Regions from separate parts of the Leisingera sp. NJS201 genome, predicted to be linked through region 1. Evidence: riboswitches for the same ligand, from Rfam matches in the RefSeq annotation. Region 1 holds a riboswitch; each other region holds the start of a gene.

What was found. Region 1 has a riboswitch for cobalamin ahead of ETW23_RS02955 (TonB-dependent siderophore receptor). Riboswitches for the same ligand answer to the same signal wherever they lie in the genome.
Region 2: another riboswitch for cobalamin. It lies ahead of ETW23_RS16790 (hypothetical protein); the one in region 1 lies ahead of ETW23_RS02955 (TonB-dependent siderophore receptor).
Region 3: another riboswitch for cobalamin. It lies ahead of ETW23_RS02070 (SRPBCC family protein); the one in region 1 lies ahead of ETW23_RS02955 (TonB-dependent siderophore receptor).

Annotation. Positions count from the first base shown of each region.
Region 1 is NZ_CP038234.1:598,698-609,271, reverse strand. Features, by position in the region: gene ETW23_RS02980 (hypothetical protein) at 1-395, opposite strand, end outside; gene ETW23_RS02975 (adenosylcobinamide amidohydrolase) at 388-1,044, opposite strand; gene ETW23_RS02970 (ABC transporter ATP-binding protein) at 1,044-1,799, opposite strand; gene ETW23_RS02965 (iron ABC transporter permease) at 1,796-2,779, opposite strand; gene ETW23_RS02960 (ABC transporter substrate-binding protein) at 2,776-3,606, opposite strand; gene ETW23_RS02955 (TonB-dependent siderophore receptor) at 3,616-5,499, opposite strand; cobalamin riboswitch at 5,655-5,864, opposite strand; gene rpsA (30S ribosomal protein S1) at 6,465-8,147, opposite strand; gene ETW23_RS02945 (NAD(P)H-dependent oxidoreductase) at 8,424-9,065, opposite strand; gene ETW23_RS02940 (helix-turn-helix domain-containing protein) at 9,190-9,570, shown strand; gene ETW23_RS02935 (DUF6525 family protein) at 9,620-9,889, opposite strand; gene ETW23_RS02930 (GTP-binding protein) at 9,882-10,574, opposite strand, start outside.
Region 2 is NZ_CP038234.1:3,427,032-3,437,605, reverse strand. Features, by position in the region: gene ETW23_RS16805 (DNA polymerase III subunit gamma/tau) at 1-932, opposite strand, end outside; partial or broken gene ETW23_RS16800 (IS3 family transposase) at 1,164-2,355, shown strand; gene ETW23_RS16795 (protein-tyrosine phosphatase family protein) at 2,441-2,971, shown strand; gene ETW23_RS16790 (hypothetical protein) at 3,051-3,455, opposite strand; cobalamin riboswitch at 3,565-3,787, opposite strand; gene ETW23_RS16785 (TetR/AcrR family transcriptional regulator) at 3,806-4,396, opposite strand; gene ETW23_RS26835 (hypothetical protein) at 4,481-4,861, shown strand; gene ETW23_RS26830 (hypothetical protein) at 4,861-5,358, shown strand; gene ETW23_RS16775 (SRPBCC family protein) at 5,382-5,849, opposite strand; gene nudC (NAD(+) diphosphatase) at 5,907-6,890, opposite strand; gene ETW23_RS16765 (hypothetical protein) at 6,887-7,150, opposite strand; gene ETW23_RS16760 (5'-nucleotidase C-terminal domain-containing protein) at 7,226-9,085, shown strand; RNA gene ffs (signal recognition particle sRNA small type) at 9,150-9,248, shown strand; gene ETW23_RS16750 (prephenate dehydratase) at 9,468-10,301, opposite strand; gene ETW23_RS16745 (cytochrome c family protein) at 10,421-10,574, shown strand, end outside.
Region 3 is NZ_CP038234.1:408,011-418,584, forward strand. Features, by position in the region: gene ETW23_RS02030 (hypothetical protein) at 1-594, shown strand, start outside; gene ETW23_RS02035 (ATP-binding protein) at 699-2,633, shown strand; gene ETW23_RS02040 (hypothetical protein) at 2,637-3,002, shown strand; gene ETW23_RS02045 (DUF6638 family protein) at 3,199-4,560, shown strand; gene ETW23_RS02050 (hypothetical protein) at 4,561-4,827, shown strand; gene ETW23_RS02055 (DUF1523 family protein) at 4,838-5,482, shown strand; gene ETW23_RS02060 (TetR/AcrR family transcriptional regulator) at 5,557-6,108, opposite strand; gene ETW23_RS02065 (dihydrofolate reductase family protein) at 6,112-6,648, opposite strand; cobalamin riboswitch at 6,921-7,122, shown strand; gene ETW23_RS02070 (SRPBCC family protein) at 7,227-8,462, shown strand; gene ETW23_RS02075 (hybrid-cluster NAD(P)-dependent oxidoreductase) at 8,467-9,552, shown strand; gene ETW23_RS02080 (ABC transporter substrate-binding protein) at 9,605-10,574, opposite strand, start outside.

The DNA.
Region 1 (10,574 bases):
CGGATGCAGAAATCCGCCTGGTACTGGCCCAGCCCCATGTCGAACAACTGGGCGCCGCGGTCTTCGTCGCGCAGCGCATCTTCGTCGGGGCCAAGCGCGGTCAGCACATCGCGCTGGTTCATCGCGGCGGCGTCATGCGGCAGGCACAGGGATACCGCCTGGGTCCAGCGGTGCGGCTTGGGGCTGAGGATCTCATAGGCCACCGGGCGCACGCCCTCCAGCGTATCAATACGCACCCCGCCGCGGTCCGTGACCTGCATAAGCCCGGCATGTTCTTGCGGCGCCGGGTCGCCATAGACGTGGTGGAACTCACCTATGGCGCCAAAAGACCCCATGTTCCAACCGCAGTCTTCCTGCATCAGCGCGTCTTTCAGCACTTGTTGAAGCTTAGGCATCTGCGGCCCACCTGTTGGTTGTTTTCCGCTCCAGAGCGCCGGTGTGGACGGCCTGATAAACGGCTTTGCCGATGGCTTCGCCGGTGGCGGTGTGCAGCCCTGCATAGGGGTTTGCGCCGGCCAGGGCGGCCACCGCGACGCAGTCGGTTCCGGTGCCGGTCGCGGTTCCGCTTGGCAAAATGATGCCAGCGTCCATCACGGCCGCGGTGCGGGCCTGGACCGCGATGCTCATCGCTTCGATCAGCCCGGCGTGGGTCAGCCCTTCGGAGAGGCGCAGTGCGACATTGATGGTGCCCCAGTTGCGGCCGGCGTAGTCCATCCGGCTCCCAACCCGCTCGGCGTTGGACAGCCCGACGGTGGCTACCGCATGGGCCTGGATGCCCTCCACCTCAGCCATGGCTTCGCAGTAGCGGCGCACATCGCGCGAGGTGAGAAAGGCCACGGCATCCCCGCCACCCCGCTGTGCCAGTTCACCGGCAAACCATTCGGTGACATCCAGATCCCGCGGCAGGTCACTGTTGCGGACTTCGCGCCACAGGATGCGGCGGGCGGTGACCAAGCCGGGGCGGTTCACTGCCAAGCTCAGCACTTGCATCTCTGCACCGAGGTCAAACTCGATCCAGGGGTGTTCCAGGGTGACCCTGCCCATCACAGCACCTCCAGCGGCTGGAATACCGGCCCTTGCGCCGTGGTCTCATGCCAGATCGAGATGCCAAAGGCGCGGGCCATCAAGTCCGGTGTCAGCACTTCGGCGGGCGGCCCGTCGGCGAGGATGCTGTCTTCGGCCAGCAGGATCAGCCTTGTGCAATGGCGCGCCGCCAGCCCCAGATCATGCAGAGATACCAGCGCGGCGCGGCCTTCGGCAGCGAGGCTGGCAAAGACCTCCATAGTGGAGATCTGATGCGCCGGGTCCAGCCCTGCGGCAGGTTCATCGGCCATCAAAAGCGGCGTATCCTGCGCCAGCGCGCGGGCAATCAGCGCGCGGGCCTGCTCGCCGCCCGAGAGGCGCGATGCAGCACGCTGGCGGAGCGGATCCAGTCCCATGCGCCCAATCGATTGATTGACCAGCGCCTGATCGCCAGGCGGCAGCCGCAGCCCCTGCGGCAGATGCGGCAGGCGGCCAAGCGCCACCAGCCGCTCCACCGGGATCGGCCAGGCGATCTCGCGCGATTGCGGCATCCAGGCCACCGCGCGGGCGCGCTCCGCCGCGCTCATCGCTGCCAGCGAGCTGTGCCCTTGCGCCTGGATCAGCCCCAGGGCGGCGCGCATCAGGCTGCTTTTGCCTGCGCCATTCGGCCCCAACAGGCCGACGAATTCACCTGCCTGGATTTCAAACGACACATCGCGAAGCACCGGACGGTTCCGCAATGTGACAGCGAGGTTCCGGACTGAAAGCACGCTCATGCCAGCCCCTTCCGCGTCTTGTAGATCAGGTGCAGGAACAGCGGCGCGCCAACCAGCGCAGTGACCACCCCCAGCTTGAGATCCCGCGACGGCAGGATGATCCGCACAGCGATATCAGACAGTTGCAGCATGATGGCCCCGCCAAGCGCCGAGGCGCACAACAGCCGCGACGGCTGGCCGCCAACCAGCGGGCGCAGGATATGCGGCACCACCAGGCCAATGAAGCCGATAGCGCCCGCCACAGCAGTGGCGCCGCCGACAATGGCGGCAGTCCCGACCACCAACAGCAGCCGCAGGCGGTTCAGGTTCATTCCCATGGTCTGCGCCGCATCTTCGCCCAGAGTAAGCGCATCCAGACCCCGCGACAGCGTCATCAGGATCGCGGCCCCGGTCAGCGCAAACGGCAGCACCAGCCAGACATGCAGCATCGAACGGTCCGCCAGCGAGCCCATCATCCAGAACACGATCTCATTGGCGGCAAAGGGGTTGGGCGACAGGTTCAGCACCAGCGAGGTGAGCGCCGCCGCCATCGCCGAAATCGCGATCCCTGCCAGGATCAGCGTCAGCGAGCCGCCCTGCGGCCCGGCCAGCGCCATCACCAGAAACACACCCGCCAAAGCACCGGCCAGAGCGGCCAGCGGCAGGCCCAGGGTGAGGCTGGCCGCCAGTCCGGTGTTGATCGCCAAAACCGCCCCCAGCGCCGCCGAGGAGGACACGCCGATCAGTCCCGGCTCCGCCAGCGGATTGCGCAGATAGCCCTGCATCGCGGCCCCCGTCAGCCCCAGACCTCCGCCGATAATCACCGCCAGCAGCGCCCGCGGCAGCCGGATTTCGCGCATCACCAGCGTCAGCGGGCCATAGCTGTTGTCAAAAAGGGCCGCGAGGCTTTCGCCGATGCCCACATCCGCAGGCCCCACGGTCAGCGACAGAGGGAACAACGCCAGAACGGCCGTGGCAAGCATCAGCATCAGACGGGTCATTCCCGGCCCTCCTTTTCCAGAAAAATGCGGCGTTCCTCCGCCAGCGCCGCCACCGCGCGCAGCACATGCGGGGTGCCGCAGACCCAATCCGCATCGCGGATCTGCCCGGCACCGCTGCGGGCGGCCAGCTGCCGCACCACCGGATGCGCCAGATTGTCCTCGCTGCGGGAGGCGCGCGGATAGGGCGACGTGCCGATCAGCAGATCCGGCGCGGCCAACGCCAGCAGTTCCAGCGGCATATGACCGGAGTGCGCATAGCCCAGCTCATCCGCGATATTGCGCAGTCCCGCCGCGCGCAGGATTTGGCCCGCGAGGGTCATGCTGCCGGAAGTGAACCCGTTGGCGGCATAAAGCACGGCGCGTGGTGCCTCCGGCCCAGCTTGCTCGAACTTTTCCAGCCGCTGGTCATAGTCTGCCAGCAATGCGCGGGCCGCCTCTTCGCGGCCCAGAACCTGACCCATCTGCAGGATACGTGCGCGCACATCCTGCAGTGAGCTGGCAGGCTGGAACACCACCACCGGCACGCCAAGACGGCGCAGCATATCCGTGGTGGCAGGTGTTGAATAGGCGCCGGCAATCACCAGATCAGCCTGCAGCAGGTATATCTCCTCAGCCAGCCCGTGATTGACGGGATAAGCCATTGCTGCGTCAGCCATGGCCGAGGCGCGTGTGTCCCGCGCGATATAGGAGACCGAGGCCAGCTGGCCGGGGGCCGCCAGCAGCATCGCCAGCTGGTCGGCACAAAGATTCATCGTGACCACGCGCGACGGCCCGGCAATAGCACCGGTGGCGGCCCACAAAAGAGCCAGGACTATGCCGGGCAGCATGCGCATGGGTCAGAACGCGGCCCTTACGCCGATATAGGCGGCACGGCCGCGCTTGGCGTAGCCCCAGACGTCGGCGTAGTCCTCGTCGAACAGGTTGGTGACGCGCCCGGTCAGCACCACTTTGTCGGTCAAGTCATACTGGGCCGAGACGTTGACGGTGGTGTATTCCGGCAGTTCAGCAGTAGCAAAAGAGCCGAAAAACTGAGTATCCCAGTTGCCTGCTACATGGCGGACATCAGTCGTCACAGAGCCGCGGCCGTTGAAGGTTTTCAGAGTTGCGCTCAGCAGCAGTTCGTGCTCCGGACGGCGAACCTCAACCGAACCATCCGGGTTGGTGGCGTCCAGATAGGTGTAGGACAAGTTCAGATAGAGGTTTTCTGTGGCATCCAGGCTTGCCGCCAACTCAACGCCTTTGCGTTCGCTGTCGCCTGCCTGATTGCGGTAGGAGAACGTGGTTGCGTTCACCATGTAGCTCTCGATCTCTCCTGTCAGCGTCTCGTCGAAATAGGTCACATCAACCAGACCGCGCCCTTGCAGGAACGGCACCTCTACCCCGAAATCAAAGCTGCGGTTTTCCTCCGGCTGCAAGTTCGGATTGCCCAGGTAGGTGGTGGCGCCAAATGTACTGTTGGCAAACAGCTCAAAGTAAGACGGGTTCACGATCCCTGTCCCGGCGGAGCTGTGCAGCCGCACACCGCTGCCTGCGAAAGTATAAGAGGCACTGGCCGTCCAGCTGGTGGCATCTTCGAATACGCTGTTGTTGTCGTGGCGCACGCCAAGCTGCAGATCCAGGCCGTTGGCAAAGCTGCCGCGGTATTCCAGGGCAATCGAACTGGTTTCGCGCGCAAAGGCCGGGTTGGAACTGCTGGAATCCTTTTCCCATTCCAGCATTGCGTTCAAAAGGTGGTCTGCCTGATCCGCCGGCTGCCCGTCCAGGCCAATACTCAGCAGGTAATTTGCTGCTTCGGTCTTGGTCTCTGTCGGGGTGCCGCCATTGAAAGCGCGGTCAAAGTCAGTGCGTTCCAGCGACAACCGATGCTTCAGGCGGCCGCCCAACGTGTCCAGTTCGCCGTAGATCTGGGCCAGTTGCTCATCGCGGTCACTGAATTGCGTGGGATCATCCACAACATAGCTGGCTGCGTCTGTTGCGGTGAAAGAAGTGCTGTCGCTGTCATGGCGCTCATCCGAGGTGCGGACGTTGAAGCCAAGTTTCAGCCGGTCGGTGACGAGGTAATCGCCCTTCAGCTGCAAGGTGCTGCGGCGGATGCCGTCCTCTTCACCGCCATCGCCGGAGGTATCGTAGCCGTCGTCATTGTCATGGGCGAAGCTGAAGGAAATGCCGCCGCGCTCGGTCCGTGACGAGATCCGCGCCGACGCCCGGTAGCCGTCCGAACCCGCCTCGGCGCTACCGCCATATTCGGTGCCGATGCCGCCGGTCCTGGTGATGATGTTGATCACACCGGCTGAGGCGTTGGAGCCATAGAACACCGACTGCGGGCCGCGAAGGACCTCGATCCGCTCGATGTTGGCAGTGTCCAGGCCGGACAGGATGTACTCGCTGTCACCGCCAGAGGCTTCGACACCGTCGATCAGGATCAGCGTGTGATTTGCTTCGGCGCCGCGGATGCGGACCTGGGTAAAGCTGTCGCCGGAGCCGTTTATCATCAGGCCGGGGACCGAACGCAGCGCGTCCTGGACAGTGGTGATACCGCGATCTTCGATTTCTTCGCTGGTCAGAACTGAGACGGAGCGGCCGTATTTTTGGGCCTCAATCGGCGTCAGGCCGCCGGAGACGATGATCTCCGCCAGGTCAGTGACCTCTGAATCCTGGGCGGTTGCGATTGCAGGGGTGACGGCCAGGGCCGCGGCCAGGGACAAGCTTGCCTTGCGCATATTCCATTCCTCCCGGCCCGCGCAACAAACGCAGGCCAAGTGACTGCCCAAGCGGGCAGTGTATTCGGGTCGGGTCTTTGGAAGGCACTGCCTCCGCAGACGGTGAAAACTGCCACCACTACGGAAATCCGTTATCTACGGCGCGCCCCGCACCGGGATAGGGTGATCATCCTGGCAGGTCTCCTGACTCGCGGGTCGAAGCTTTGCCGCGCCTTCCCGCCCCTTGGGGCAGTGGCATTTCGCAGCATTGCTCTCCGCTCACAGTTGCGGGGGCAGTCACGGATTCAGCGCCTGTTGGCTACACTTCACCGTGTTCCCTTTTACCCGGGTGGTTTCCCAGCCGGACCAGAATAGGCGCGACTTAGGCAAACCGGATTTGTTCTGTCAAGCGGAAGCAAACTCAATCGAGATTGCTATGGATTGACTGCAAGGTGAAATGAAAAAACAATTGTTTAAATTTATACACTTACGTCCGAGAATCTTCGTGAAGAAAATTCGGCTTTGAGCACCGGGGATGCGGCTTAAGTCTGAAAGGGAGTATGTCGAACCGCGGCCGATACTGCTGTTCAATCTCATGCGGGACCTATGAGGCGAGCTTTTGCAATGCAGGCAAGCCCGTCGTTGCTCCTTTCCAATGCCAGTTGAAAACTGGAAGGTTCACTTTCTGCGATTAGTGGCAAAAGTGTTTCCTCTTGCCCTGTCTGCTTGCAGCCGCGGTGAAGGAAAGGCGTCTGCGCGCCTTGGGCACTGCCCGCCAAAACGTCCCTGCACCATGCCTAACCCTCCGCACTTCCTTCTGCCATGCAGCGGGCGGTTTCCGGAAGTGCAGCGGGCCGTCGTGCTGCACGCGCGCCGCGAGAATCCGGCACTTCCGCAATGGGCTCGAACCAGCCCTCCCAACCAAGAAAAAAGCCCCGCAGACACCTGCGGGGCTTTCGTTTTCAGCAGCCGTGAGGCCGGGGAGATTACTCGTCGCCCGACTTCAGTGCGGCGCCCAGGATGTCGCCCAGCGATGCGCCGGAGTCCGAGGAGCCATACTGTTCCACTGCTTCTTTCTCTTCTGCAATCTCGCGTGCCTTGATCGACAGGCCCAGACGACGGGTCTTGGAGTCGACGTTGGTGACGCGGACGTCGACCTTGTCGCCAACCGAGAAGCGCTCGGGGCGCTGGTCGGCACGGTCGCGCGCCAGGTCGGAGCGGCGGATGAAGGACTTCATGCCCTCATATTCCACTTCGATGCCGCCGTCTTCGATCGCGGTCACGTTCACGGTCACGATCGAGCCGCGCTTCACGCCGCCAACCGCTTCTGCAAACTTGTCGCCGCCCAGAGCTTTGATCGACAGCGAGATACGCTCTTTGTCGACGTCCACTTCGGAAACAACGGCCGAAACCATGTCGCCCTTGCGGTAGTTCTGGATCGCATCTTCACCGCGCTCGTCCCAGCTGAGGTCGGAGAGGTGAACCATGCCGTCGATGTCGCCGTCGAGGCCAATGAACAGACCGAATTCGGTGATGTTCTTGACTTCGCCTTCGACCTCGGTGCCTTCCGGGTTGGCTTCGGAGAAGACTTCCCACGGGTTGCGCATGGTCTGCTTGAGGCCCAGGGACACGCGGCGCTTGGCACCGTCGATTTCCAGAACCATGACGTCGACTTCCTGGGAAGTGGAGACGATCTTGCCCGGGTGGACGTTCTTCTTGGTCCAGGACATCTCGGAGACGTGCACCAGACCTTCGACGCCCGGCTCCAGCTCAACAAATGCACCGTAATCGGTGATGTTGGTGACGCGGCCCTTGTGGACCGAGGAAAGCGGGTACTTGGCGCCAACCAGATCCCACGGATCTTCCTGCAGCTGCTTCATGCCGAGGGAGATACGGTGGGTCTCTTTGTTGATCTTGATGACCTGAACCTTGACGGTTTCGCCGATCGACAGGATCTCGGAGGGGTGGTTCACACGGCGCCATGCCATGTCGGTGACGTGCAGCAGGCCGTCAACGCCGCCCAGGTCAACAAACGCACCGTATTCGGTGATGTTCTTGACCACACCGTCGACCGCTTGGCCTTCGGTCAGGTTGCCGATGACTTCGGCACGCTGTTCGGCACGCGATTCTTCCAGGATGGCGCGGCGCGAGACAACGATGTTGCCGCGGCGGCGGTCCATTTTCAGGATCTGGAACGGCTGCTTCAGACCCATCAGGGGGCCCGCGTCGCGCACGGGGCGCACGTCAACCTGGCTACCGGGCAGGAACGCAACAGCGCCGCCCAGGTCGACAGTGAAGCCGCCCTTGACGCGGCCGAAGATCGCGCCCTCGACGCGCTGATCGTCTGCGTATGCTTTTTCCAGGCGGTCCCAGGCTTCTTCGCGGCGGGCCATCTCACGCGAGATGACGGCTTCGCCGCGGGCGTTTTCAGCCGAGCGCAGGAAGACTTCCACTTCGTCGCCGACAGCGATTTCAGCAGCTTCGCCGGGATTTGCGAATTCTTTCAGATCAACGCGGCCTTCCATTTTGTAGCCGACGTCGATGATGGCCTGACCGGCTTCGATTGCCAGTACTTTGCCTTTGACAACCGAACCCTCGTCCGGAGTGTCCATTTCGAAGCTTTCATTCAGGAGGGCTTCGAAATCCTCCATTGATACGTTTTGAGCCATGAGGTCTCAGATTTCCTTTTCATACGGTTTTTCTGGCCATGCGGTTGTCTCCGCCGGTCTTGGTTCAGCCGCACAGGACGTGGCCCGGATCACATCTGATCAAACAAACACAAAGGGCCGAGGTGTGCCCCAGCCCTGCTCAGATGTGTCATCCGGACGTTGACCGCCCTTGTACCGACAGCGCGCGTATAGGCGGATTCCCGGGTGCGTGCAAGAGGAAGCTGATCAGAGCTGCGGCAAGCGGCCTGGATTGCCGCTTGCCGCATTGTTCACGCCTCAGGCGATTTCGGTCACGATGGTGTCGCGGGATTTGCGGACCTTTTTCATCGGCAGAAGCCAGTCGCCTTCTTCGGCGCGGGTGCCAAGCGGCAAGAGCAGGACCGAGCGCAGGCCACGGTCCTTGAGCCCCAGGATTTCGTCGATTTTTTCCGGCGTGAAGCCTTCCATCGGCGTGCTGTCGACCTCCAGTTCGGCGGCGGCGGCAAGGGCGAAGCCCAGCGCGATATAGGCCTGGCGGGCAGCGTGGTCGTGGTTGGTGCGCTCTTCACGCGGCAGATAGGTCGCCTTGAGGTTATCATAGTACTGGTTCAGCATCGGTACCTCGCCGCGCTCCTCGGTCATCTGGCGGGTGACGGCGTCGATACGGTCTTCCGAGTAGTTGTCCCAGGCGGCAAAGACCAGAAGGTGCGAACCGTCGGTGATCTGGGCCTGATCCCAGGCGTGCGGGCGGATCTGCGCGCGGATTTCGGGGTTGGTGATGACAAACACCTCAAACGGCTGGGTGCCCGAGGAAGTCGGCGCCATGCGGATCGCCTCGATGATCTGCTCGACCTTTTCCTGCGGCACAGGTTTTGCCGGGTCCATCTTCTTGGTTGCGTAGCGCCAGTTCAGTTTCTCGATCAGGGTGCTCTTGCTCATGTCTTGGGTCCTTTCTCGGCAGACTGCCAGGGGTGGTATACATTTGTGACTGGCTATATAAGGGGTACCGGAAGGGGCGCAAGAAGGCACAGGTTTGAGCCCCGGTAACACGGAAGGAACCGCCATGGCAGACGCCGCCAAATGCCCGGACTGCAGCCGCATAAACGAGGTGCTGTCACGGGTCGGGGACCGCTGGAGCGTGCTGGTGGTGATCTCGCTGGCGCAATACGGGGTGCTGCGGTTCAACGAGCTGAAGCGGAACCTGGGGATTTCCCAGCGGATGCTGAGCCTGACCCTGCGCAGCCTGGAACGCGACGGGCTGGTCAGCCGCACCTATTACCCGACGATCCCGCCCAAGGTGGAATACGCGCTGACACCTCTGGGAGAGTCGTTCCGCGAGCCATTACGCGCGCTGGGGCTTTGGGCGCTGGAGCATTTGCCGGTGATCGATGCCGCACGGGCGGAGTTCGATGCGGCTGCGGAGGCGGAAAAGAAATCCGCCTGATGGCGCTGAATGGCAGGGTACCCGGATCAGTGCCTACCGCGAGGGTTTGCTACTTGCGGATATTCCAGACCCCGGCATCGCGCCGCATTAGGGACTGTTCCGCGGCGTTCAGCCGGGTCGCGGCGGCACCGGGATCCTTGCTGCCGCCCGCATTATTCCAGATCCTCAGGGCCGATGCCGGGCTCCAAGGCAGGCAGGCAGAGGCCAGCCAGCGCCGCAGCCCGGGCGGCAATGCGTCATAGGCCTGCATCGGGTCCCCTGCCCGGCGCCGGCGTTTCAGGCCGGAATTCAGGTTCCGGCCTGCCTTGCCGTCAGCCATTGCGGCGCCAGCCCGGGAAAGGATCGTCCAGCGCGGCCCAAGCGGGATCGAAGCCGCCTGCGGGTTCCGGCATCAGGCAAGCGTCCAGACTGGCGGTGATCGCGTTCTTGTCCAGGCCCGCCCCGATAAACACCAGTTCCTGGCGGCGGTCGCCCCAGGTTTCATCCCAGTTCTGCAGAAACTCGCGCCGGGCTTCGGGATGGGTTGGCCAGCGGTCTGTTGGCACAGCGGCCCACCACAACCCCAGCGGCCGGACCGAGGAAATTGCCCCGGCCAGCGAAAACTCAGCAGCCCATTCGGGACGGGTTGCCAGCCAGAAATGCCCTTTGGCCCGGATCACGCCGGGCAGATCGCCATTCAGCACCGGGTGGATCCGGGCGGGATCAAAAGGCCGCCGGGCGCGGTAGACAAAGGAGGAAATGCCGTATTCCTCGGTCTCCGGCACGTGGCGATCAAACCCGTAGAGTTCCTTGGCCCAGAGGGGGTGCTCATGCGCGCGGTCGAAATCGAACCGGCCGGTGTTAAAGATCCTACTACCGTCCACCTTGGAATGATCCGCGTGAATAACTTCGGCATCCGGGTTCAGCGCCTTGATGACGGCCATGGCTGCGGCGGTCTGATCCGGCCCCGCATCCGACACTTTGTTCAGGATAATGACATTGGCGAACTCGATCTGGTCGGTCAG
Region 2 (10,574 bases), 1.6 Mb from region 1:
ACCCAATGGGTGATCTCGGCCAGATCGCGCAATACCGCCAGCGGGTCGGCGCCTTCGGCATACTGGCCGCTGAGTTCAGTGAGCGCGGCCGCCGCATCGCCGCGCAGGATCATGTCCATCAGGTCCAGCACCCGGCCGCGGTCGGCCAGACCCAGCATGGCGCGGACCTGATCAGCAGAGGTTTCACCGGCGCCATGGGAAATCGCCTGATCCAGCAGCGAGGTAGCGTCGCGGGCGGAACCTTCGGCGGCGCGGGTGATCAACGCCAGCGCGTCTTCGGCAATTTCGGCGCCCTCGGCGGTGGCGATCTTCCGCAAGAGCGCAATCATCACCTCAGGCTCGATCCGGCGCAAATCAAACCGCTGGCAGCGCGACAGCACCGTCACCGGCACTTTGCGGATCTCAGTCGTGGCAAAGATGAACTTCACATGCGCGGGCGGTTCCTCCAGCGTCTTCAGCAGCGCGTTGAAGGCGCTGGTCGACAGCATGTGGACCTCGTCGATGATGTAGATCTTATAGCGGGCCGAGGCGGCGCGGTACTGCACGCTGTCGATGATCTCGCGGATGTCATTCACGCCGGTACGCGAGGCCGCGTCCATCTCCATCACGTCGACATGGCGGCCTTCCATGATCGCGGTGCAATGCTCGCATTGGCCGCACGGATCGGTGGTGGGGCCGCCCTGGCCGTCTGCACCGATGCAGTTCATGCCTTTGGCGATGATCCGCGCAGTGGTGGTTTTACCGGTGCCGCGGATGCCGGTCATAATAAAAGCCTGAGCAATCCGGTCAGCGGCAAAGGCGTTTTTCAGCGTCCGCACCATGGCGTCCTGCCCCACCAGATCGGCAAAGGTTTCGGGCCGGTACTTGCGGGCCAGAACCTGGTATTGGGATTGGCCGGATGCGCCGGAGGTGCCGCTGGGGGTATCGTTCATGATGTCTCGTGCCGGATTCGGGATGCGGGGTGCTCCGCGTTGCGCGCAGGGTATTGAAGCGCAGCCCGTTCGTCCACCGCCGTTGGGCTGGTCCGGGGCCGCAAAAGAGCTTTGGGATTGCCTGCTTAACCGCTAGGCTGCAAAGGCAGGGTGAGCTACCCCCTGAATTTCGGACACTGACGTAAGCTGCGATTTGCTGTCTGCTGATCTTCGACGAAGAGGAGATCAGAGATGTCGAAACGGAAGAACCATTCGCCCGATTTCAAAGCGAAAGTCGCGCTTGAGGCTCTGAAGGGCGAGCGGACTGTTGCTGAGCTGGCGAGCCAGTTTGGCGTTCACCCAACGATGATCCACAGCTGGAAGCGGGCTCTTCTGGAGGGCGCGTCCGGCGTGTTCAAGCGCGGCGGCAGGAAGCCCCAGGAGATTGACGAAGAACAGGTCAAAGAGCTGCACGCCAAGATTGGGGAGCTGGCCGTTGCCAACGATTTTTTGTCACGAAAGCTCAAACCGTGGATCGGCAAGTGAGGAGGAAAATGATCGAGCCTGCCAATGCCAATCTGCCCATTAGCAAGCAGTGCAAGCTGCTGTCGATCTCGCGGTCGTCGTTCTATTATCAGCCCAAAGGCGAGACGGCTCTGAACCTGATGCTGATGCGCCGGATCGACGAACAGTTCCTGGAAACGCCGTTCTTCGGTGTGCGGCAGATGACTTGGCATCTGCGCAATGAAGGTCATTTGGTGAACGAAAAGCGGATCAGGCGGCTGATGAGGGTGATGGGGCTCATGCCGATCTACCAGAAGCCCAACACCCGCTGCCCGGCAGCACATGCAAAGCATGTGCGAGAGGGGGCAGGGCTGCGAAGGGGCACAAGACCTACCCCTATCTGCTGCGTGGTCTGCGGGTGGGGCGCCCGAACCAGGTCTGGGCGGCGGACATCACCTATCTGCCAATGCGCAAGGGGTTCCTGTATCTGGTGGCGATCATTGACTGGCACACGCGCAAGGTGCTGGCCTGGCGCATCTCGAACACGCTGGAAGCGGACTTCTGTGTCGAGGCGCTGAACGAGGCCATCCACAAGTTCGGCCCGCCCGAGATCATGAATACAGATCAGGGCAGCCAGTTCACGTCCTTCGCCTGGACGGACAGGCTGTGGCGATCCGGTGTGCGCATCTCGATGGATGGCAAAGGCCGGTTCCTCGATAACATCTTCGTCGAGCGGCTTTGGCGGAGCCTGAAATACGAATGCGTCTACTTGCATGCTTGGGAGACCGGATCAGAGGCGAAGGTCGGCGTCGGAAAGTGGATCGAGTTCTACAACCGAAAACGCCCACATTCCGCCCTTGGCGGCAAACCCCCGGCCGTGGTCTATTGGCTGAGAAAACACAAAACCCAACCCGATCAGCAGGAGCAGAGAGTAGCTTAAATTACGCCAGAACCTGTCCAACAATTGGGGAGTAGCTCAGGGGACTGCGGGGGAAATGCAGGAACGCAGCGGCTAAGGAGGCGGTATGCGAACTGAGGATATCCCGGAACCTGCGGCGCCGGACGGCGCGGCGCCGGCAGGCCTGACCATCCACGCGCTGTCAGCAGGCGGCGGTATTCTGGCGCTATGCCCGCTGCCCGGTGCGGGAGGCGATTACCGTAATGACCTGATCCAGATCTATCAGTGGAAACCGGGGCTGGTCATCTCAATGACCACCGAGGCCGAGCACGCAGCCGCAGATGTGCCGCGGCTGGGGATTGATATTCAAAGCATGGCCTGCCGCTGGCTGCATCTGCCGGTGCCGGATTTCCAGGTGCCGCCGCCCGCTGTGGCGGCGAAATGGGCGGCGGCCAGCCGGTCTGCACGGCAAGCACTGGGCGGCGGCGGCCGGGTGCTGGTGCATTGCAGGGGCGGCTGCGGGCGGTCCGGCATGGCGGTGCTGAGGCTGATGATCGAATGCGGCGAAGCCCCGGCGCAGGCGCTGGCCCGGCTGCGGGCGATACGGCCCTGTGCGGTGGAAACCAAGGACCAATTGCACTGGGCCTGTTCACCGTAGAGCCGCCGCCAGAGGCGCACCGCAAAGAGATACTGCACCGCCCGGCCGATAAGCCGGGCAGCATTCTTCAGGTATTCAGTTAAAGCGCCAGCATCTGTTCCGCCTGCCGTGCTTCGGCGGTTTTCGGCAGCGCCTCCATCAGCGCGCAGGGGCGGGTGTCCAGCTTGGACGCGGCAAAACCGGTACCGTCGCGGCTGAGGATGGCATCGGCAAAGCGGTCCAGCCCCTCGCGCGGCGCCTCTTCACCGACGCCGCAATACAGCCGGATCCGGTCATGGCTGGCGGCAAACTGCGCCGGGCAGTTGCGCGGGCAGCCGTCCAGTGCGGTGGTGCCGGTGATCTCAAAATCCTCCTGGGTCAGCGGCTTGGCCTTGGTCATCGCTTCGGCCAGTTTGGCGATCATCCGCTCTGCCGCGGGGCAGGGGCGCCCCAAATACTTGCAATCTGTTGCCGCATAGAAATGCGTCTTGTCGGTCCACATCATATCTGCGCCCTCCGCGCGTGGCACGGGGGTTTGGGGGACAAGAGACCGGATGAAAGACGGATCACAGCCGCCGCAGCCATCAGACCCTGTCCGGACACCCCGCCCGGGTTCGAGTTACACGTCCGATGGCAGGTCTCCTGACTTGCGGGTCGTCGCTTTCCCGATCCTTCCCGGCCTCGTATTGAGGGCCAGTGGCTCTATCGGGGTCGCTCGCCGCTTACAGTTGCGGGGGCAGTCTCGGACTTGGCCAGCTTGCGCGGGCCGTACCGTGTTCCCTTTTCATCCCGGACACAAGATTCTGTGGCTCGGGAACCATCGCCACAAGCGGTAGCGGCAGGACGCCTGAGTCGTCAATCGTTTTTCTGCATCTGCAAATACAGCCCGCGGATCACGTCCGAGTCCCGCCGCACCCGTGCCAGCTGCCAGCCGCCCTGCAGCAGGATATAGAAATTCTCCGCCGCCGCGCGGGCCTCAGGTTCGGGCAGGCCCAGGCGGCGGGCGTGGCGGGTGGTTTCAGTAATCCAGCCCTCGAACAGATGCGCGGCGTGCTGGTGGAACGCCTCGTTCTCCGGCCCTTCGAACAGGGTGGCAGAGACCGGGCAGCCGCTCCATTTTCCTTGCTTGTCAAACAGTTTCGCCAGTTTGTAGCAAACCGTCTTGGCCCCCTCCCGGAAGGTGGGCGCCGGGGTGAAAGACGCCTCGATCAGCAGCAGCATCTGCCCTGACGCCCAGTCCGCCGCGGCCAGGGCCAGGTCGGATTTGCCACTGGGGAAATGGTGGTAGAGCGAGCCCTTGGGCGCCCCCGCCTCTGCCAGCAATTCCGCCAGCCCGGTGCCGCTGTAGCCCTTGTTGCGGAACAGGCCGGCAGCGGCGCGGATCAGCCGCTCGCGGGTCGGGGGCGGGCTGGTCCCGCCCGCCTTGGCTGTCGTCACGTCATTCATGGCGGCAGCTTGACAGCATTGGACCGATTGGTCCAGAGATGGATTAGACCAATCGGTCTAGGCCAATCGACTCAGGAGGTTGCCATGCTGGACAAAAGCGCAGGACATACGGCGGTTATCCGCGAAGAAGAACTGCAGTTTGCATCCGGCACCCACTTGCTGGCTGGGCGGCTGTACCACCCGGCGGGGCAGGCGCGGGCAGCAGTGGTGCTGAATGGCGCAACCGGGGTGCCGCAGCGCTATTACCGGCATTTCGCACGCTGGCTGGCAGCAGAGCAGCAGGTGGCCTGCCTGACCTATGACTACCGGGATTTCGGAGACTCCTCGCGGGGCCATCCGCGCCGTTCCGATGCGACAATGGCTCAATGGGCGCTGGAAGATCAGCCGGCTGCCCGGGCCGAACTGCAACGGCACTATGCGGGCGTGCCGTTGTGGGTGATCGGCCATTCGCTGGGGCAATGCTGATGCCCCTGCAGGATGGCCTGAAGGACGTCGCCCGCATGATCGTGGTTGCGGGCGGCTTGGTGCATCACCACGATCATCCCTGGCCCTACCGCGCGCTGGCGCTGGCTTTCTGGTTTGGCCATGTGCCGCCATTGGTCCGTGCCTTGGGGTATCTGCCCGGGCGCGCGGTGGGGTTCGGGGCCGATTTGCCTGCCGGGGTGTACTGGCAGTGGCGGCGCTGGTGCACCACGCCGGGCAGCTACCTGCCGGAAACCGGCTCGGCCTTGCCGCGGCCCAAGTGGGCAGACGCCGGCGTGCCGGTGGATCTGTATGCGATGGCGGATGACGACGTTGTGCCGCCTGCGGCCGTTTGGCGGCTGGGGGACGTCTTTGGCGATGTGCCGCAGTGCCGGACGGTGCTGGTGCCGCAGGAGGCGGGCGTGCAGAAGATCGGCCATCTGGGCGCCTTTGCCCGCGCCAATGCCGCCCTGTGGCCGCGGCTGCTGCCGCCGCAATAGCACGGCTCCCCCAAACCTTGGAGTCAGGCGGAGCGGTTCAGCCGTTCTTCGGTGATCCGGGCATAGTCGGCCAGCCGCAGCTTGAACCGGCGGGTGAGGTTGCTGCGGGCCAGTTTCAGCGATTGAACCAGCAGCCGGCCGGTCAGGGTGGTGGGCGCCAGTTTCAATTGCACCGACATCCGGGTCCGCCGCGGCGACAGCGCCAGCAGCTCGATCTCCAGTTGGCCGTCCAGGCCGCTGCCGCTGCCGGTCAGCGCCAGCCCGGTGACCGGGGTATAACACGCCAGTGTCAGCCGGATGTCGCGCTGTTTGCCGCGAAACCGAAAGCCGATATCCCAGGCCAGGCCGTTTTCAGGATGCGCGGTATCGCCAGTCCGCTCTACGTCGATGCCGCGCCGCAGGGCCGAGCGCTCCAGCAGGCTGAAATCGGAGATCGCGCCAAAGACGTCGGCAATCGGGGCTTCGATATCTTCTTTGCTTTGAAATTCCATGCTCGCCTGCTTCAGTTGCGCCGCCGTGCTGCCGCGCTGTTTTTTGCAATATGCGCTTTAGTCCAGCGTGTCCGCAAGCCAGTTTCGGAGCAGAAAATGCGCAATTGCTCCCTGACGTGACGGCTTTAGAGCCGGGTGTTCGCCGGCAAAGACCGTCATCATCTCCTGGCGGCTGACCCACAGCGCGTCTTCGATCTCAGCCGGGTCGATGGTGATGTCCGTGCTCAGCGCCTCGCCCGCGCAGCCGAACATCAGCGACATCGGAAAGGCCCAAGGCTGGCTGGACAGGTAGCTGACCGGCCCGACCTGCACGCCGGTTTCTTCAAATGTTTCGCGGCGCACGGCTGCTTCCAGCGTCTCACCCGGTTCGACAAATCCTGCGAGCAGCGAATACATCCCCTCGGGCCAGCCGGGCGAACGGCCCATCAGCACAGCATCGCCATGGGTGATCAGCATGATCACCACCGGGTCGGTGCGCGGGAAATGCGGCGCCTTGCAGGCGGGGCAGATGCGCTGCCAGCCGGCCTGCGCCAAATCGCTGGGCGCGCCGCAAGCTGCGCAAAACCGGTGGCTGCGGTGCCAGGCCAGCAGCGCCTTGGCGGTGGCGGCCAGTTCCGCCTCCAGCGGTGTGAGGCAGGTCATCACCCGGCGCAGCTCGGCAAAGGCATGGGACGCGGGCAGATCAGGGTGCTGCTGCTCGCTGGCATCGGCAAAACCGCTGAGCGCCTCCTGATCCAGGCCTTCGGGCTGCCAGCCGCTGATATCGCAGGCAAAACACGGCGCGCCGCCAGGTGCCAGGCCAAGAAACAATGCGGCATCCTTGCAGTCAGCGGCCAGCGGATGCGCCGGATCGGTCCAGCCCAGCCCGCAGGGCAGATCCGCATCCCTTTCGCGCCGGGTCAGCGGCTTGCCGCGCCACATCAGCAGCACCTGCGCCTCCGCGCTGTTCCAGGCCGCTTCCAGCGCAGCGGTATCCAAGCGCAGATGGGCCGCCCGCTCCAGCCCGCCGCCGCCGAAAGTCACTTGTTCTGCGTGTTTCATTGCGGCTCTCCTTTGGCTGGCTGCGGTTTTTTCGGGTGCCATGGATAAAATAGCGCCATCCATGGCAGTGTGCCGCAGGCGTTGCCAGCAATCGGCAGCGATCTGCGCTTGCCTGTCACTGCACCGCCACACCTGCCGGGCGGGAATTGCGGCTTTTCACTGCTGGACAGGGCGCGCCGGCCCGTTTGAAGCCTCGGCAGCAGGAAAAAATCAAATGCAATAAAAAGGGTTCTTTGCAAATCGTTAAAACGCTGATTCAAATAGCCTCAAACCAAGAACGGCACCAAACGGTGCGGGAAGGAGCAGCAGCAGGCGGTGTCAGCGGAATATCGGACATGACAAGCGGGGCGCGCGCCTCGCACTCCCGGACCACCACCGGGCTGCTGCACGTGCTGGCCACTACGGACCTGCACTGCAATCTGCTGAGCCATGATTATTATGCCGACCGCCCGGACGGGGCCATCGGCCTGTCCCGCGCTGCCACCTTGATCAACCGCGCACGGGCTGAGGCTGACCGCCTGGGCGCGGCCTGCATTCTGGTCGATAACGGCGACGGCTTCCAGGGGTCGCCGCTGGGGGACATCGTGCCGGGCGCCAAAGGCCCCCATCCTCTGGCGCGCGCATTCCGGTTTTTGGAATATGATGCCGTTGGTCTTGGCAATCATGACTTTGATTTCGGCCTGGAGGCGCTGGCAGGCGTCCTGAAAGACGTGCCATGTCCGGTGCTGTGCTCAAGCCTGACGGCGCGGCAGCCTGATCTTCGGCTGCCGTTTGTACCCTGGGCGGTGCTGGAGCGGGCGGTGCCTGGCTGTCCCGGTTTGCCACCGGTCCGGATCGGGCTGTTTTCGGTGCTGCCGCCGCAGACCCTGATCTGGTGCGGCAAGGCGTTGCAGCAGCAACTCGCCGCGGGCGGCATCGTTGAAACCGCCGCGGCCCAGGCCCGGCAGCTGAGGGCCCAGGGCTGCGATCTGGTGCTGGCGCTGGCGCATACCGGAATTGACAGTAATGCCGGGGCGGGCCGCGGCGAAAATGAACTGGAGCAGCTTGCCGCGCTGCCGGAAATTGATGCCGTTGTGGGCGGCCACACGCATCTGACGCTGCCGAATCCCGCGCATCCCTTTGCCAAGCCCGTCGTGATGCCCGGTGCGCATGGCTCGCATCTGGGTGTTCTGAGGCTGGATCTGGAGCATCGCAGCGGAGCCTGGCATCCTGCCGGCGGCTCGGCCAGCCTGCAGCCGGCGGGCCGCCACCAGCAAACCGGGGCTGCCCAGCCGCTGGTGCCGGAGAACCCTGGTTTTACGGAGGCGCTGGCAGAAGACCACGCGCGCACTTTGCAACGTATGCGCCAGCCGGCGGGCTACAGCTCGGTTGCGATGCATTCCTATTTTACTTTCTTCGCGCCGGATCGCGGCCTGGCACTGGTGGGCAGTGCCCAGGCTGCTGCGGTGCGGCCGTTGCTTGAGAGTGCCGGCGGAAAAAGCCTGCCGCTGCTGTCGGCTGTTGCACCGTGCAAATTCGGCGGCCGCTCCGGGCCGCATTTTTATACCGACATTGCGGCCGGGGATCTTTGTGCCCGCAATATCGCTGATCTGCAGGTCTTCCCCAATGAGTTGCGGGTGGTCGAGGTCACCGGTGCACAGCTGTTGGACTGGCTGGAAATGTCGGCAGGGCTGTTCAGCCGGATCACGCCGGGCAGCTCAGGGCAGTTGCTGGCCGACCCGCAGCGGGCAGGGCATAATTTCGATGTGATTTTCGGGCTGAGTTATCAGATTGACCCAGTCCAGCCGCCGCGGTTTTCGGCAGCGGGCGTGCGGATCAACCCCGGCGCCCGGCGGATCCGGAACCTGTGCTGGAACGGCCGGCCTGTGGAGCCAGGCCAGCATTTTGCGGTCGCGGCCAACAGCTACCGGGTCAGCGGCGGCGGCAGCTTCAGCATGCTGCGCGAGGCCAAAGATCTGCCGCTGCCGCCGATGCGGATCCGCCAGGCAATCCGCGACTACATCGCCGGGCGGTTGCCCGCTGATCCGCTGGCAGAGGCGCCTTATCCCTGGCAACTTGCGCCGGTGCCCGGCACTAGCGCGGTTGCCGTTACCGGGCCGGGAGCCATCGGGTATCTGGAGGAACTGCCTGCCGGGCTGGCTGAGCCGCGAGGGCACAACAGCGGCGGCTTTCTGGAATTGGCGCTGCAGCTTTAAAACGCAGAAGGCAGGACAGGCGGGGGCACTTGCCAATCCCGGCGGCGGCGCTTATATCGGGATTCGAGAGGTTGGCGCGGGCAGGCGCCTCGCCAACCTGGTCAGATCCGGAAGGAAGCAGCCACAACGAGCCCCGCTTGGGTCGATGTCCAGCCTCTCACTTTTCCCCGCCCCTCTATCACCCATCCGCGACAAACAGGCGCGCGCGGCAATTGACGGGTTTGCTCCCGCCCGCCCCGGCGCAATCAAAGATTGCCCAGCGGCCGTTGGGCCGGGCGCCGCGCTGACGCGCGGCGGGGTGCCGCTTCTTTCTGGTTTGAAATACCCCGGGGTGAATTGGCCGTAAGGCCAAGAGGGGCAGCGCCCCATCCCGTTCCGTGCCTCAGAATCTGCCGTTGTTGGCGGGATAGACGCCGAGGATTTCCACATTGGTGGTGAAATAGCTCAGCTCATCCATTGCCAGCTGCACATTCGGATCTTCCGGGTGGCCTTCGATATCCGCATAAAACTGCGTCGCGGTGAAGGATCCGTCCACCATATAGCTTTCCAGCTTGGTCATGTTGATGCCATTGGTGGCAAAACCGCCCATCGCCTTATAGAGCGCCGCGGGGATGTTGCGGACCTGGAACACGAAGCTGGTGATCATGCTGTGGGCGCCGCGGCGGCGGAAGTCCGGCTCCGGCGACATGATCAGGAAGCGGGTGGTGTTGTCGCCGTTGTCCTCGATATGGCGGGCCAGTACCTCCAGCCCGTAGATCTCGCCCGCCAATTCGCTGGCCAGCGCCGCCACATGCTTATCTCCGGCTTCCGCCACATCCCGCGCCGCGCGGGCGTTGTCGGGGCTGATCCGGCCGGTGATGCCGTGCTCGCGCAGAAAAGTCCCGCATTGCGGCAGCAGCACCAGATGCGATTTCGCCTCGCGGATGTCTTCCAGCCGGGCGCCCGGCACCCCCAGCACATTGATATGCACCCGCACAAAGGCCTCGTCGATGATGTGCAGCCCGCTGTGCGGCAGCAGCCGGTGAATATCGGCCACCCGGCCATAGGTGGAGTTCTCCACCGGCAGCATTGCCTGTTCGGCTTCGCCGCTTTTGACCGCTGCAATCACGTCTTCAAAGGTGCGGCACGGCAGCACCTCCAGATCACGCCGGGCATTGCGGCAGGCCTCGTGGCTGTAGGAGCCAAGCTCCCCCTGAATGGCGATTTTGCGGCTCATGGGTGTGTTCCCCGTGCAAAACTTCAAGAATTGGGCGTTTCGTCGCGCTGTCTATACCTTGCCACTTTGAAGGGGAAGCCTTAGACAGCCACGCAGACAGCTAAATGGACCCGCGATTCATGTTTGACACAATGACCCTTACCAAAGCGACCGCAGGCGTCTGCGGCGCGTTCCTGGTTCTCCTGCTGGGCAAATGGGCCGCCAGCGGCCTGTATCACATGGACAGCCACGGTGAGGCGTCCTATGTGATCGAAGTCGCCTCGGCCGATGCCG
Region 3 (10,574 bases), 190 kb from region 1:
CGCCGGCGCTTTCTGCTGCATTGGGCCGCCTATGACAGCCAGGTGAACCTGCCGGTGATCTACCTGATGGAGCTGGAGGACAGCGGCAAGGTGGCGCTGCCCAAGGATGAGCGCCGCTGGCCCGAGGTGCAGGCGCATCTGATGGCTCAGGCGCTGGCCGGGTTGAAGCTGGTGACCATTGCCAAGGGGTTTGACGAGGATTTCGACGATCTGCATCCCAAGCAACTTCGACGCTATCACGTGGGGCCGATGTATTCCTCGGCCTATACCGAGCAGTCCGGCCCGTTGCACCAGGTGCTTGAGGAGGCAGAGGCGCCGGCGGGCCAGGACTGGGCGCTGGCCTGGACGCTGGAAGAGTTGGAAAGCGAAGAGGTGCGCGAGGAGCGCTCCGGCTGGTTCGGCACCGTGGAGCGGGAGATTTTTGCGCTCGATCCCTTTGGCGGGCGTGGTGCGGATACCGGGGCGACACGCACCCAGCGGGCCATTATCCTGCCGCAGCGTCCGTTCCAGGTGCTGGCAGAGCTGGACCCGCCTGGGTTCGGGGATGTGCAAAAGTTTGTGGTGAGCGAGGCGGGGCAGGTGCTGCGGTATTGAGGCCTGCGCGTGTTGCCGGTGCGGGAGCCTCCGGCGGGAGTATTTTGGGAAAGATGAAAAGCGGGCCGGATTTAAGGCTGCGCGCTGCGGATTGAGAGGGTGAGATGAGCATTTCAGGCAATCAGATGGAGCTGCGGGAAGAAGATATCCGCAAGCATTACGCCGCTGCGGCGGCGCTGCTGGAGGGGTTTGACCACACCCCGCGCATTGCCAAGCCGCAGGCAGAGGGCAAGGCGCCGGAGCGGTCGGCAGGGATTGGCTCGCGGCGGCGGTTCCGCTCGACCACGCCGGGGCTGGTGACGCGTTCCACCGCGCGGCCCGAAGGGGTGCATCTGATTGCCCGCATCGAGGCGGCGGATGAGGAGGATCCGCTGACCTCGCCGCTGCAGGCGACCTTGCAGCATGCCTTGCGCCGGGCGCTGGCGATCTCATTGGCGATGGGGGAGGCTTATGCGGATGTGTCCGGTCTGGGTGAACTGAAACGGGCCAATCTGGCGGGGTCCTTGGACGCGGCCCGCAAAGGTGAGTTCACCGAGCTGCTGGCGGCGGAGGCGCTGGTATCGGCGCATGTCTTTGCCAATGCCGTGGCGTTTTTGCTGGCGCCGCACGGGTCCGAAGCGCAGGCTGAGGTGGGCGAGGCGGAGGAACTGCTGACCGACAATGCGCCGCTGGCCCTGCACGGGGCGCTGTGGGAACTGGACCAGAAGCTGGCGCTGTATGGCACTGATGATGCGCATCTGATTGCGGCTGCGGCAGCTTATGCCGAGCAGCTGCTGGAGAAGGCTGCTTTGCGGGCGCAGAATGCAGGCCGGCTGGAAGCCTTCACGTCCGCCGCCTGGAGGGTTGAGGCGGATGACCTGACCATCAGCGGCTTTGACGCCGCGGCCAAGGCGAAATCCGCCACCCTGACCATGACGTTCAAGAAGCCGCATGAGGTGGTTGGCAACCATATTGCCAAATATCAGGCGCTACGGCTGTCGAAGATGCTGATGGCCTATGACTTTGACCGCCGATTGAACCCGTTTGCCGAGATGGGCGGATTCATCTTTACCTTCATGGGCGATGGCAAGCCGGGCACCGGTAAGACAACCCTGATTCAGATGATGGCGGGGCTGATGCATGATTATTGCCAGAATGCAGGCTATGCCTTCCGCTATCAGAATTTCGGCATCGACAATATCGACAGCTATCAGGGTAAATCGGGCCAGAACGCCAAGTCGTTCATCCAGAACGTGATCGACCCCGGCGTCATCGGCTTTGGCACCATCGACGACATTGACCAGATCGCAGGAAAACGCGGCGACCGGCAGTCCAGCGCGGGCCAGCAGGAGGTGACGGCGGTCTTCATGGAGGCCTTTGCCGGCGCCAACACCGTGGTGCGGGGCAATTGCACCTTTGGCATGTTCTCCAACTATCCGGAGAATGTGGACGACGCCCTGCGCCAGCGGGCGGGCGCGCGGTTCCTGGTCGACGGGCCGCAGACGCGGGAGGATTACATCGACATCCTGACGCTCTTGATGGGCAAGAACCATGCGATCCCGCTGGGGGAGCATGATCTGTACGGTGCGCAGGAAATCAGGAAGGCGGTCGCGCGGTCCTTCGAGGCCTACAACCGCCCGCAGGAGCCGGGGCTGGCGGAGGTCTTTGGCCGGGTGCAGGATCAGCTTGGAGAGCTGGATGATCTGGCCAAGCTCGGCACCTATCTGAAGGCGATCCAAGCCGCGGATGAACGGTTCACCGGGCGGGCGATCAAGAACATCACCGATGCGGTCAAGGTCCGGGCGATGGATTTCGAGCTGCCGGATGAATGGATGGAGAACCCGGAGCTGTTCCTGTTCAAGGATTACGAGACCAAATCCGCGATGATTGCTGAACTGCGGGTGCCCATCACGGTTGACATGGTGGTGCAGGAGATCAACCGCTACGCCGACAGCGAGTTCCGCTATGCCGACAAGTCGGATGAGGTGGCGATTGAAAACATGGTGCGTGACTTCGGGCGGCAGGAAGAGGCCAAGCGGCGGTATCTGGAGGGGAAGTGACCGTTGGGGATTGCTCTCTTATATCTCGGAATTGTGGTGACGGTTTTTGCCGCGCTCTTCACCCTTCCAGCCGCGTGGGTCAACGGCGACAGAGTTGGGAACAAGGAGAGGGTTTGGTGGCGGGCAGCAGGCTTTACACTATTGACAGCCGGGATCATTTGCTTTGCGGCCTATGGTCTAGCTGGCATTGCCTTTTTGCCTGGCTTGTCTCCTGGTCCAGTTAGCGCCTTTGAGTATTTGCAGTTTGCGGCAGCCGGAACGGCAGCATCGTGTGTTGTGCTGGTTCCAATCTCAGCGCTCGTTTTTGGTGCGGCTTGGTTCCTGGGCAGACGATCATTCACCCGTGCACGGGTGCAGGAGAAGGCCTGATGAGTGTTGAGCAAAACAACGGGGCAGAACATGTCCGTGGGTGGAAGCGGAGCGCCCGCCCGTTTTGCCGGAGGCAAACCTGCGGTTTGACGGGGCGGACGGGCGCTGCCCGAGCCGCAAGCGCCTCGGGCGGCGAAATTGTGCAGCCGTTCTCACAACAAATGCGCCACTTTCGTGATGCACACAGGAGGACAGTATGAAACGCCTCATCCAGCATGGCCTGATGTTCGGCAATCTCTTCCATGTGGCTTCGCCCGCGCTGGTGGAGCGGTATAGGCGCGCGCTGAAGCATCTGACCGGCAAGACCACGGACCTCACGGATTTCCACGTCGATATCTCGGGTTTTTCGCCCGAAATCGGGGATGAGCTGGGGGATGATCACTATCTGAACCATGCAGGCGTGAACCGGCAGTTCATTCTGCTGTCGACCGAGCAGAAGCGCTGCCCGCTGCTTCACGTGAAATTCTCCACCAGCCGGGACATTCTGCGCCGATTCATCGAGGTCAATGAACGCCAGCTGTTTGCGCTGACGGCGACGGATGCGGTGGCAGGCGAGCTGGTGAATTCGGTGTTTGAGGTGCCCTCTCCGGCCAAGCTGTTCGACATCCGGCAGGTGCGGATCGAGGCGGATACCACCAAGGGCACCTTGCGCCATGCGGACCACCTGGCGCAGCTGGTGGAGCGGTTCAAAACGCATGAGGATGCCTGGTTTGACGATGCGCTGATCGGGGAGATGATTGCGACGGCGGAGAAGACCGGCGATGTGACCCGCAATCCGGTGCATCTGGAGCATGAGGTCTTTGAGCAGTCGAACTTCTGGACTGCGCATTTCGGCGGGCTTTATGTGTTTCAGGACGTTGAGCACCCGGCGGTGATTGCCAGCGGAGCGAAGCCCGAGGACGTGCCGCTGGCCCGCGTGTTTGATCTGAGCGAGCGCAATGCGATTGCCAAGTTTCTGGAACTGAACGGGCTGGCAGAGCCGGTGATCCGGTCGCGCGGCGTCGATGGCGCGGCGATCCTGCGGCAGAAAATGGGGTTCCTGGCGGTGAGCGTGCTGACCGGGAAGGGCCGGGACCTCACTGGCCTGTCGCGCGGTGACCTGCGGCGGATGGCGGCGCGGCATGCGGATGAGCTGCCGGCGGAGTTCGAGGGGCTGGCGGCGCTGGTGCGCTGGGCCGAGGGGGGCGGCAAATGGCCGAAGATCCGCTCGGACCATCCGGCCTATTTCTATTCCTTGCGGGCGTCGGACACTGCCCAGCGGGACTTGGTGAATATGCTGCTGGCGGAGCTGTGCCCGCATGACTTCCGGCAGATGTTCATCTGCCACAAGGAAGAATTCTACCGTCAGTACCGGGGCTGGCCGGAGACGAAAAAGGCCTATGCGGCTGAGTTCCTGGCGCGCGAATATGCGGTGGACAAGGCCGGCGCGCGCGCCGCGCTGTTCGGGCATGAGCCGGATATGCAGGACCGTCTGCCCAAGCTGCCGCGGGTGCAGCGCAAGGGGATGGTCGATCGGGTCGGCCCCTGGGGCGCGGTCAGCCGGGTAAGGGACCGCTGAATGTTCGGTTTTTTTCGCCTGATCCTGATCCTGCTGGTGGTGCTGACCGTGGCCTATGGCACGGTGTCGCTTTATTCGCGTGAGGTGCGGCGGGCGAAACTGAAACGCCGCTGGAAAGAGAAGGGGTTGACCGGCGACCGCTCCGCCTTCATCCAGCGGGGGCTGAAACAATACGACCGCTCGTTCCGGCGCAAGCTGATCCTGCTGGTCTATATCATTCCGCTGGGGGCGCTGGCGTTTCTGGTCTATGTCATTAACTTCATGTGAGGTGCAGCAGATGCGTTTCATCAAATGGGCTTTCCTGATCACCATCTGGGTGCTGTTCGGGGCCTTTCTGCATTATACGCTGCCGCAGTACGATGTGGTGCGGATCGTCAATACCTACGAGGAGCGGCAGGAGCTGAACGACTGGACGCGGGTTTTCTGGTCGCAGCCGGATGACCAGTCGGCGGAGCTGATCAACCGCGATGTGCAGTTCATCCAGGCGGTGCGCCCCAATGGCCGCAATATCGTGTACCGGAATGAGGATACCGGCTGGAATTGGCCGCCCTATTTCAAGTTCGATACGGCCAATCTGTATACGGATGCCAATGACAGCATCTCAACCAAGGCGAACCCGGAATGGGTGGCGGTGATGCACTATGGCTGGCGCAATGAATTCCTGTCGGTCTTTCCCAACGCGGTGACGATCAACCCGGTTGCGGGACCGGAGGACAAGCCAGCCAACTGGTTCACGATCATTGTTCTGGTGCTTCTGGCGGCGGTATTCTGGGCCGTCTATGTGCGCTGGCGCCGCTTCCGCCGGGCGCGGATCGACCCGATGGTCGAGAATGTCGAAGACAGCCTGTATGCCGCCGGCGATGCGCTTGCCGAGCGCAGGGGACGGTTCCGGCGCTGGCTGGACAGCTGGAAGTCGAAGTGACGAGAGGGGCCGCGGACCGGGCGGCTCTGAAACTTGCAAACGGATGCGCGGGCCTGAACGGGCCCGCATTTTTTTTATTCGATACGGTCGAGCACCCAATCCAGCGCCGGGGTGAAATCGCCAGCCGAAAGCGCCCCGCGTGGTGCCGCGGCGGCAGCAAAGGCGAAACCGTGTGTGTAATCCACCAGCAGGCAGAGAATGGTGCGGGCCTCTGCGCCAGATACGTCTGCGGCGGTGATTTCCGCCTCGATCAGCCGGGTCAGCCCGGTCAGGGAGGGGCCGATCAGGGCCGGGTTTTCCAGGATGCACTTTGCAAGCTCCGGATGCTTGGTCACCTGGGCGCAATAGCGTGTCATCAGGTCGCGCAGCCGCAGTTTGGGCGTTGCCGCTTCTGACGGGGTGTCTGAACCTGCAAACGCAATGGCGACGAGGGATGCAATCATCTCGTCCTTGGTTCCGGCGTGATGGGCAACGGCCATCGGGGTGACGCCAAGCGCCTTTGCCAGTGCTTTGAAGGTGAGGGCCTTGCTGCCGCCCTCATCGAGCAGCTGCAGGGCCGTTTTCAGCACATCATCCTTGCTGAGGGTCCGGCTGCCCCTGGGCGGGCGGCCCATGCGCGGGGGCATTGGTCAGGCTACCCGGAACGTGGTCTGGACCATGCCGGTGGGCAGGATGCGGGAGCTTGCCGCCTGGAGGTCGATGTCCCGGTCCAGGCTGCCGAACAGCGGAATCCCGATGCCGATCAGAATCGGGACCGTTGTGATGGTCAGATCGGCGATAAGCCCCTGGCGCAGGAAGGACTGCACCATCCGTCCGCCGTCGATATAGGCGCGGGTCCAGCCCTCTTCTTGCAGCTCCTGCATAAGGTCTGCGGGCGCGGCGGTGCTGAGGCGCACCTTGTCCTTCAGCTCCTCGGGAATGTCCTGTTCGGTCAGGCTGCTGCTGAGGACCACAACAGGTTTGCTGTAGGGCCATTGGCCGAACCCGAGCAGGGTGCGGAACGATCCGGTTCCCATGACCAGCCCGTCGACGCTGTACATGAAGGCGGCAAAGCCGCCATCGTCATCTTCGGCAACAGGCTGTTTGTGCAGCCAATCCAGCGAATGGTCCTGGCGGGCCACAAAGCCGTCGAGGCTGGTGGCGATGAAGACGTGGCCGGTGGTCATCGGGTTCTCCTGTGCATGCGGTTAATTATACGACATATAATTAACCGCATGCCGCGTTCCAAGGGGCTGACGCAAGATTCACTGCGTGCGAATCGATTCGGTGGGATCAGCCGCGGGTAACCGCATGAAAGATAAGCGCTTGCCGCAAACGGGCTGGCGGATGCCGGTTTGAGTTTCTGGACATCCCTGTCCCGCCCGGCGCGGTAAACCTGCATGTCTTATTCCGGTTTCGCCGGGTCGGTTTTGTTTCCGATGGCCGGAAATTTTTCAGGCAATACCGCAGATAGCAAGGTGCCGTCCTTCGGGCGGAGAATTGGGAAGCTGGTGAAACTCCGGCACTGCCCCCGCAACGGTGACCCCGGGCAAGGCATGGCAAACAACCACTGAAGCCAATGGCTTCGGGAAGGTGCCAGGCCCCGCCGCCAAAGCGGCCCCGGGACAGTCCGGAAACCAGCCTTGCCATGTAAACGTCAACCGCGGACGGCGGCGGGGCGGTTGCGGCGCGTGTCCGCAATCCCTTTGCTTATGCCTGCACCCAAGCCAACACGCCGCGGGGATGCGGCAGAGGAGAGAAGCAGATGCTTCACGACAGCGAAATTCTGGCCAAGCTGATGGCGCGGCAGAAAAACTATTCTCTGGAACAGGCGTTCTACACCGATCCGGGTGTTTTGGATCTGGACATGCGGCAGATCTTCTACCGCGAGTGGCTGTTTGCCATTCCCGCCTGCGAAGTGCCGAAACCGGGCAATTATGTGACCCATCAGGTGGGATCGTATAACGTCATCATCGTGCGTGGCACTGATGGCGAAGTGCGTGCTTTCCACAACGCCTGCCGCCACCGCGGTTCGGTTGTGTGCAAGGCGAAAAAGGGCAATTCGCCCAAGCTGGTCTGCCCTTACCACCAGTGGACCTACGAGCTGGACGGCAAACTGCTGTGGGCGCGTGACATGGGGCCGGATTTCGATGCCTCCAAACACGGGCTGAAGCCGGTGCATTGCCGCGACCTGGCCGGGCTGATCTACATCTGCCTGGCGGATGAGGCGCCGGACTTCGACGCCTTTGCCGCTGTGGCGCGTCCCTATCTGGAGCCGCATGATCTGGGCAATGCCAAGGTGGCCTTTGAAAGCTCGATCATCGAGAACGGCAACTGGAAGCTGGTCTGGGAGAACAACCGCGAGTGCTACCACTGCGGCGGCAACCACCCGTCGCTGTGCCGGACCTTCCCCGAGGACCCTTCGGTCACTGGCGTAGAGGGCGGCGAGACCCCGCCGCATCTGCAAAAGCACTTTGACCGGATTGAAGCGGCAGGCTGCCCGGCGCAGTTCCGCATGGATGCGCGCGGCCAGCACCGGCTGGCGCGGATGCCGCTGAATGAGGGCGCGGAAAGCTACACCATGGACGGCAAGGCGGCAGTGGCCAAGCCGCTGGGCCGGGTGCCCTTTGCTGATGCCGGCACGCTGCTGAAGTTCCACTATCCGACCACCTGGAACCACTTCCTGCCGGATCATTCCCTCGTGTTCCGGGTCACTCCGATCAGCCCGACCGAAACCGAAGTCACTACCAAATGGCTGGTGCACAAGGATGCGGTCGAGGGCCAGGATTACGACATCAAGCGCCTGACCGAGGTCTGGATGGCGACCAATGACGAGGATCGCATTGTGGTCGAAGACAACCAGCAAGGCATCAACTCCCCCGCTTATGAACCCGGTCCCTATTCCGAGGTGCAGGAAAGCGGCGTCATCCAGTTCTCCAACTGGTATGCTGAACACCTGACCCGCGCGCTGACCGGCCGCCATCTGATTGCGGCGGAGTAAGATCATGGGATTGCAGGCCAATTTTGAGACTCTGGACGAAACCCTGGCGTGGAAGGACGACGAGATGCTGGAATGCGTCTCGGTTGTTCCGGAAGCGCCGAACACCGCCACCTTCAGCTTCCGCGCGCCGTCGGGCGCGTGGTTCAAATACCAGCCGGGCCAGTTCCTGACGCTGGAGCTGCCGGTGCCGGAAGGGACAGTCTGGCGCACCTATACCATCAGCTCGTCGCCCTCGCGGCCCTTGTCGATCTCGGTCACGGTCAAGGCCCAGGGCGACAGCATCGGCACCCGCTGGATGCTGGACCATCTGCGCCCCGGCAGGATCCTGCGCGCCTCCGGCCCGGCAGGGGTGTTCACCCTGCCAAAGCGTCCGAATGGCAAGTTTCTGTTCATCTCCGCAGGCTCGGGCATCACACCCAGCCTGTCGATGACCCAGTATCTGTTCGACCGCGGCCAGTCGCCCGACATCTGCTTTATCAACTGCGCCAAACGCCCCAGCGAGATCATCGCCCGCCAGCAGCTGGAAAGCATGGCGTCGCGGCTGCCGGGGCTGAAGCTGAACCTGGTGGTGGAGGAGGACGACCCTTATCAGGTCTGGACCGGCTACCGCGGCCAGCTGAACCAGATCATGCTGGGCCTTATCGCGCAGGATTACCTGGAGCGCGAGGTCTACTGCTGCGGGCCGGAACCCTTCATGCAGGCGGTGCGCGACATGCTCAACGGCCTGGGCTTTGACATGGAGAACTACAACCAGGAGAGCTTTGGCGCGCCGGTTGAAACAGCCGCTGATGTGCCAGAGATCGACGATGTGGTGCCGGAGGAAACTGCTGCCGCCGAGATCAGCTTTGCGGCTTCCGGTGTTATGGCAACCTGCACCGAAACAGATACGGTGCTGGCGGTGGCCAAGGCCTCGGGTCTCAACATTCCGTCGGGCTGCACCTTCGGAATCTGCGGCACCTGCAAGGTCAAGAAAACCGCAGGCGAGGTGCATATGGTCCACAACGGCGGCATTTCGGAGGAAGACGTGGAGGCCGGTTTCATCCTGGCCTGCTGCTCCAACCCGATTGGCCGGGTTGAGGTCGATATCTGATGAAAACGGGCGCGCGCCGGATCTGGTGCGCGCCCTTGTTTTCGGGGCCTGATCAGGCTTCCAGTGCCAGCTTGTGCACATGGATTTCGTTGATCGGATGGCTCTCGGCGCCGATAACTCCGGGGCGGGCGTGGCGGTAGAGCGAGCGCCAGTAGGGCTGGATCACGGTGCCGTCGTCGCGCATGAACTGCTCGATCTTTTCCATGTGGCCGCGGCGGACATCGGCGTCGGCAATGGCCGAGGCAGCCTCCAGCATGGTATCGAACTCGGCGCTGGCAAGGCCGGTTTCATTCCAGGCCACCCCGGTTTTATAGGCTAGTGTCAGCACCTGCACCCCCAGCGGACGGTGGCCCCAGTCGGTGGAGCTGAACGGGTATTTGTCCCAGTCGTTCCAGAAGGTGTTGCCGGGCAGAACCGTGCGTTTGACCTTTAGGCCTGCGTCGCGCATCTGTGCTGCCAGCGCGTCGGTGGTATTGCGCCGCCAGTCGTCGTCGATTGAGTACAGCTCATGCTCGAAATCGAGCATCCCGGCCTCCTCCATCAGCGCGCGCGCGGCTTGCGGGTCGCGCACCGGGGCGCCGATATCGGCGTATTCCGGGTGGATCGGGCAGACGTGGTGGTTTTCCGCCAGGGTGCCGCGGCCGTCATAGCCAAGTTCCAGCAGCACCGCGTTGTCGCAGGCCAGCGCCAGGGCGCGGCGGACGCGGGCATCGGCATAGGGCTGCGCGCCATCGACCTCGGCGTCGCGGTTGGTGCGCAGCACCAGCGTGTTGGCCGAGATCGACTCGCTCACGTTCCAGCCGATGGAGGTGAAGATATCGACGTATTCCCCCACGGTTTCATAGACCATGTCGATTTCTTCGGCCTCGGCGGCTGACAGATGCGTGGAGCCGTCGGTGCCGAAGTCAACAAACTCGATCCGGTCCAGATGGGCGCCTTCGCCCCACCATTCGTGGCCGGTGTTCTTTTCCAGCGCCACTTTGACGCCGACCTCGTATTCCACCAGTTTGTAGGGGCCGGTG